2 regions of the Actinoplanes sp. NPDC051851 genome follow, and region 2 is predicted to be linked to the other one. Evidence: riboswitches for the same ligand, from Rfam matches in the RefSeq annotation. Region 2 holds a riboswitch; the other holds the start of a gene.
What was found. A riboswitch is a leader RNA that binds a small molecule or an ion and turns the genes downstream of it on or off. The one in region 2 is predicted to bind S-adenosylmethionine.
Positions count from the first base shown of each region.

Region 1: it holds a riboswitch for S-adenosylmethionine, as region 2 does, so the genes downstream of both, AB0M08_RS32950 (aminotransferase class V-fold PLP-dependent enzyme) here and thrC (threonine synthase) in region 2, are expected to answer to the same signal.

Region 1 is NZ_JBFAYF010000044.1:6,470-9,866, reverse strand. It holds gene AB0M08_RS32955 (EAL domain-containing protein) at 1-692, opposite strand, end outside; gene AB0M08_RS32950 (aminotransferase class V-fold PLP-dependent enzyme) at 747-1,970, opposite strand; SAM riboswitch class IV at 1,980-2,095, opposite strand; gene AB0M08_RS32945 (DUF1684 domain-containing protein) at 2,168-2,950, shown strand; gene AB0M08_RS32940 (M20/M25/M40 family metallo-hydrolase) at 2,960-3,397, shown strand, end outside.
Region 2 is NZ_JBFAYF010000011.1:52,195-55,591, reverse strand. It holds gene AB0M08_RS13810 (GNAT family N-acetyltransferase) at 1-362, shown strand, start outside; gene thrC (threonine synthase) at 630-1,916, opposite strand; SAM riboswitch class I at 1,927-2,067, opposite strand; gene AB0M08_RS13800 (GNAT family N-acetyltransferase) at 2,517-3,397, opposite strand, start outside.

The DNA.
Region 1 (3,397 bases), on a different contig from region 2:
AGACCCAGCCACTCCCGGTACGCGTGGTTGGTGCGCAGCATCCGGCCGTCCGGCGCGAACATCGCCATCGGCACCGGCGTCTCGTCGAACGCGACGCTGAGCTGGGCCTGGCTCTCGTCCAGGTTCTCCTGGGCGCGGCGCTCCTCCTCCTCGGTGAGCCCCCACTGGACGATCTGGAAACCGGCCGCGGCGAAGACCGCGACGCCGTGCAGCAGCGCCCAGACCAGCGGGTGGGCCACCGCCGAGTGGTGGTCGTACGTGTGGTCGCTGATCAGCACGCCGAAGACCGCGTGGTGCAGCGTGGTGGCGACCAGGAACGCGCCGAACGGCGCCCAGTCCCGGTAGAGGGCGAGCGCGGCGACCGCGATGAAGAAGGTGAAGTGCGCCTCGGTCAGGCCGTTGCAGAGTGAGACGAACCCGCCGCAGGCCGCGGTGAAGCCGAGCGCGACGAAGACCGAGCGCAGCCGCCGGTTCTTCAGCAGCGTACCGGCGACCACGCAGGGCAGCACGAGCCCGTCGGTGAGCAGCAGCGCCTCACTGTGGTCACCCTGGAGCGCGCCGAAGACCGTGACGACCACGACGACCACGCCGAGCAGGACGGTGAGCAGCTGGTGCCGCACCGCCCAGTCCTCGTCGCGCAGTCCGCCGCCGGTCGGTAGCCGGTCGCGGAGCCATTTCAGCCAGGTCGCCACGTACGCATGATCGGTCGAAAACCACCCGGGGCGTAGGTTCCGGGAGGTAGCGGATCAGGAGCGGAGCACCGCCGCGAGGGCCGTCACGAACCGGTCGACGTCCTCGGCGCGGCTGCCCAGGCCGAAACTGGCCCGCAGCAGACCGGTGCCGCTGGTGCCGCAGGAGCCCGCGACGGCCGAGCCGGTCAGGCGGCGAACCAGCGGGTGCGCGCAGAACTGGCCGGCCCGGACGCCGATGCCGTGCTCCTTGCCGAGCCGGTCGGCGACGAGCGCCGGGTCATGACCGGGCAGCGCCAGCGAGACGATGCCGACCCGCGGCTGGTCCGGGCCGAAGATGCTCACCTCGACCGCCTCGGGAACGCTCCTCAGGCCCTCCCGCAGCCGGGCGAGCAGGTCCTGCTCGTGGCGGTGCAGGGCGTCCCGGTCGGCCTCGGCGAGCGCGGTACAGACCGCGGCGAGCGCGACCGCGCCGGGCAGGTTCGGGGTGCCGCCCTCGTGCCGGGCCGGGCCGGTGGACCAGACCCGGTCGCCGGGCAGGTCGCCGACGGAGGCGCTGGCACCGCCGCCGAGCAGGTAGGGCTCGGCCGCGTCCAGCCAGTCGGCGCGGCCGGCGAGCACGCCCGCCCCGAACGGCGCGTAGAGCTTGTGCCCGGAGAACGCGATGTAGTCGGCGCCGAGCTCGGTGAGCGAGATCCGCCGGTGCGGCGCCAGCTGCGCGGCGTCGACGATCACGCGGACGCCGTGGGCGTGGGCGAGGTCGGCGAGCTCCCGGACCGGCCACAGCTCGCCGGTGACGTTGCTCGCGCCGGTGATGGTGAGCACGGCCGGGCCGGTCAGGCCGGGCAGCGCCGCGCGCAGCGCCTCGACCGGATCCCCCTCGGCGGGCAGGCGGCGCGGGTTCGGCCAGGGCAGCAGGTTGGCGTGGTGCTCGCCGTCGAAGAGCAGCGTGGTGGTCCCGGCGGGCAGCGCGCGGGCCAGCAGGTTCAGCGCGTCGGTGGTGTTCCGGGTGAAGATCACGTGGTCCTCGGGACCGGCGCCGGCGAACTCCGCGACCACGTCCCGGGCCAGCTCGTACGCCAGGGTGCTGGCCTGTGAGCGTACCCCCGCACCCCGGTGGACACTGCCGTAGCGCGGCAGGAGATCGGCCACCGCCGCGGCCGCGGCCTCGACGCACGGCGCGGAGGCCGCGTAGTCGAGGTGCACGAACCGGACCGGCTCGCCGGTGGGAAGGGCGACCTTCAGGTCGTCACCGATGACGTCGAGAGCTGACATGGTCATGCCTCCGCAAGTCCGCACTTGCCGATGTCGGTCGACATCGGCCCGGTCTTCACCCGGGGCACCCCATCGCGAACGCAAGGGTTGCCGGCCAGCAAGCCGGGGCTTGTGCGCTGGCACTCATGACCTGCCGACGAAGTTAGCAGATGTCACGATCACCCACCATATCCCAGTCTCCCGATAGGGATTAAGGTCGAAGGATGACCACCTTCGAACAGCAGTGGGCCCAGTGGCACGCCGCGCACGAGGAGCGCCGCGCCGGCCGGCACGGATTCCTCGCCATCACCGGCCTGCACTGGCTGACCGAGACCCCGCAGCACCTCCCCGGCGCGCCGGGCGAGTGGAGCACCGGCCCCGACGGGGTCACCGTGGGGCTCGGTGCCGACGAATTTATCACCATCGATGAAAAACGAGTCACCGGCGAACACCGGTTCGGCCCGCTGCCCGAGCGCGGCGACGTCACCGTCGGGTACGGCGACGCGGTGATCGAGGTCGCCCGCCGGGGCGGGTACGACGTGGTCCGCCCGCGTCACCCGGAGAACCCGACCCGGGTGAAGTACCTCGGCACGCCCGCGTACACGCCCTCCGCGGACTACGTGGTCCGGGGCCGGTTCGAGCCGTTCGAGACGCCGCGGCCGACCACGGTGGGCTCGGTAGCCGAGGGCCTCGAACACGTCTACGAATCCCCCGGCCGGATCCACTTCGAGCTGGACGGGAAGGCGCTCACGCTGACCGTCTTCAACGGCGGGCACACCGGGTCGCTCTTCGCGCTCTTCACCGACGCCACCTCGGGGATCACCACCTACGCCGCGAACCGGAGCCTCGCCATCGACGCGCCGGACGCGGACGGGACCGTGGTGCTCGACTTCAACCGGGCGGTGAACCTGCCCTGCGCGTACACCGAGTTCGCCACCTGCCCGCTGCCGCCGGCCGAGAACCGGCTGCCGGTCTCGATCGAGGCGGGCGAGCAGCTGCCCCGTTAGATTCGATTGATGGAGGACCTCGTCGCCACCGTGGTGGAGCTGCTCGGCGTCCGCTCCACCGCGGACCGGCCCGCCGAGCTGCACCGCGCCCTGGAGATGGTGCTCTCCGTTTTCTCAACAACCGATTTCCGGGTACGCCGTTTCGAGTCCCGGGGCAAACCCAGTGCTCTGGTGACCGCTTCCGCGCAGCCCGGCCGCCCCCGCGTCATCCTCAACGCGCACCTCGACGTGGTCCCCGGCACCGATGAGCAGTTCCGGCCGGTGATCGACGGCGACCGGCTCTACGGGCGCGGCGCCCACGACATGAAGGCCGCCGCGGTGGTGCTCGCCACGGTCTTTCGGGAGGTCGCGGGGTCACTGCCGTACCCGATCGCCCTGCAGCTGGTCACCGACGAGGAGGTGGGCGGCTTCGACGGGACCGGGCACCAGCTCGGCCAGGGCGTCCGC
Region 2 (3,397 bases):
AGCGGATCCGGGCCTCGGCCACCGGGTACGGGATCGCCCAGTTCATCGCAGACCCGGGCGGTGACCCGCTGATCGGGCACGCCGGCGGCACGGTGATCTCGGATGAGCCGCACGTCACGGTGGTCTTCGCGGTCTACCTGACGCCGGCGCACCGGGGCGGCAAGCTGCTGGCCCAACTCGTCGAGGCGGTCGCCGACTGGTCCGCGGCGGCCGGACGGCACGAGCTCATGCTCGAGGTGGTGGTCGGGAACGACCGCGCCGTTCGGGCGTACGAGAAGCTGGGTTTCGAGGACACCGGGGTGCGGCTGCCGCACCCGACCGTGCCGGTCCTCACCGAGCTGCAGATGCGCCGGCGGATCTGACACGCCCGGCACATGTCACCCTGGCGGGGGTCCCTTGTAGGTGGTCGTCGACCAGAGGTTTGGTCGGGAGGACGAGACGCACAGCGCCTCCGCGATGGGTCAGCACTGGGTCGTTGGGTCCCTCGGAGATTGTCGCCAAGCTCAGGTGAGGGGCCTCGTACGGCGTCGCGTCCTCCCGCGACAAGCATCCTGCCGATCCGGAGATCGGCGCGCAAGTCCTCCAGGGAAGGAATTCTCAACAATCGGCAGATGACCGATTACGGAACGTCATCCCAGCAGGCCAGCATCCCGGGCTGCGCGCAGCGACGGCTTGATCCGGTGTGTCGGGCCGACCTGCTCCGCGATGGCGTCGAGCGTTTTGAGGCCTTCGCCGGTGTTGTAGACCACCGTCTCCTTCGCCGGGTCCAGCTTGCCGGACTCGACCAGCTTCTTCAGCACCGCGACCGTGGTGCCGCCCGCGGTCTCGGCGAAGACGCCGGTGGTCTCGGCGAGCAGCCGGATCCCCGCGCGGATCTCCTCGTCGTTCGCGTAGTCCATCCAGCCACCGGTGCGGCGGACCGCCTCGATCGCATACGGCCCGGCGGCCGGGTCGCCGATGTTCAGCGACTTGGCGATGCCGGTCGGCTTCACCGGGGTGATCACGTCGGTGCCGTGGTGCAGCGCGGTGGCGATCGGGTTGCAGCCCTCCGACTGCGCGCCGAAGACGGTCCAGCCGCCCTCCGGCGCCTCGACCAGCCCGATCTCGACGAGCTCGCTGAACGCCTTGTCCACCTTGGTGAGCAGCTCACCCGAGGCCATCGGGATCACCACCTGCGCCGGGATGCGCCAGCCCAGCTGCTCGGCCACCTCGTAGCCCAGGGTCTTCGAGCCCTCCGCGTAGAACGGCCGCACGTTCACGTTCACGAACGCGGTGTCCTCGAACTCGTCGGTCTCCACGAGCTCGCTGCAGAGCCGGTTCACGTCGTCGTAGGAGCCCTCGATCGCGACCAGGTCGCCCCCGTAGACCGCCGTGGTGACGACCTTGCCCTGCTCCAGATCCGACGGGATGAAGACGATGCTCGGCACCCCGGCGCGGGCCGCGTGCGCCGCGACCGAGTTAGCCAGGTTACCGGTGGAGGCGCAGGAGAAGCGGGTGAAGCCCAGCTCCTTCGCCGCGGTCAGCGCCACCGAGACGACCCGGTCCTTGAAGGAGTGCGTCGGGTTCTGCGAGTCGTCCTTCACCCACAGCTGCCCGGTGATGCCCAGCCGCGCGGCCAGCTGCGGCGCGCTGACCAGCGGCGTCAGGCCCGGGTCGAGGGTCACCCGGGTCTCCGGGTTCTGCCCGGCCGGCAGCAGCGCCGCGTAGCGCCAGATGTTCTGCGGACCCGCCTCGATCTGGGCCCGGGTCACCCGCGCGAGCGCCGCCTCGTCGTAGGCGACCTCGAGCGGGCCGAAACACTCGTAACAGGCGTGCTGCGCGGCGAGGGGGTATTCGGCGGCACACGCACGGCACACCAAGCCACGGGCTGGTGACGCAGTGTTGGCAGAGGTGGGTGCGGCGACAGTCGACGTCATCGAGGATTTCCTCTCATCTTTCCCCGGGGCGACCTGCCACGACGGGGACGGAATTAGCACCTGCCGCACCTGCGCCTCGTCCTCGAGACAGTCGTGTGCGGTGGTTGCCGGGGCGTCAACGGGCCGTTCCCTCAGCCCCTCTGGATGAGGTATTCAGTTGTTTCCCACACCTTACGACGAGATTCCACGATCTCCACACCGAGTTCCCGAGGTGTGAGCGACCTCCTTCTCCGGCCGCCGATTCGCCCCCATCCGCGCCGTCCGCCGAGATTGCCCGGCATGCTGCCCGCTCGCCCTCTTGACGGCAGCTCCCGCCCCGACTTGAGAACTCTCTTCCAGAAGATGTCGCACCGGGGTGGTGGGTACAGACCGCCGCTCCCGCCGAGGGCCCCTGCGGTCCTCGCTGGCCGCTGACGCGTCCAGAGCGCTCAGTCCTCCGGCGCGGCGTGCGTGAGTGGTCGCGCCCGACGCGAGACCCGTGCGTGGTCGAGGCCGTCGCGCGCCGCAAGGTTCTGGCTGGTGCTCAGGGGTGTCTCGGCGAAGCGAGACACCCCTGAGCACCAGCCAGAAGAGCGGGGCGGGGCGGATTCAAGCGGCCGGTCAGAGATCGCCGGCGCAGGAGAACTGGGTGGCCACCGGGCGGTAGCCCAGCCGGTCGTTGACGGCGAGCATGGCCACGTTGGACTCGTCGTTGCTGGTGTAGGCCACGGTCACCCCGGCGGCGGCCGCCCGGCGCAGCGCCTCGCTCTTGACCATCCGGGCCAGCCCGCGCCCTCGCCACTGCGGAACGGTCGCGGTCATGTCCGACCAGACCCGCTCCCGATCCCGGACGAGCAGCGAGAACGCCAGGATTCCGGTCTCGCCGACGGCCACCGTGCTCGCGTCCCGGTCCATCCCGGGGTGCTCCCAGATGTCGTACCGCCAGGTCTCGAAGGCCACCGCCTGCTGCGGGGTGTCCCCCGGTTCGTCCGTCGCGGCCACCGTGTCGGCGTGGAAGAGCTCCCGCGCCCCGACCTCCCCCATGGCGACCAGCCGAACACCCTCCGGCAGCCCCACCGATGCCCGCCCGGCCGCAGCCGGGCGCTCCGGACCGGCCGGCGTCTCGACGGCCGGTGCGTCGTGGGCGAGGCCGGCCAGGTCGAGCGCGGAGTAGCGGATCTCGCGAGTCGGCTGGAAACCGTGGCGGCGAGCGAAGTCCAGCGCGTCCGGGGTGCTCGTCGCGGACGCCCGGCGGATGCCCCGCGCGCGGAGATGACCCACCGCCGCGGCGAACAGCGCGTCCCCGATCCCCCGCCGCCGGTGCCCCGGATCCACCGAGAGCAGCGAGACCTGGCCGAAGTCCGGCTCGGCGGAGCGCACGTTCCGGAACGTCGACACCCAGCCGACCGGTCCACCCCGCTCCTCGGCCACGAAGGCGGCCCAGTCCTCGCCCGGCGGCGGGTCGCTGATCATGCGGCGGGTGGTGGGCTCACCGCGTACCA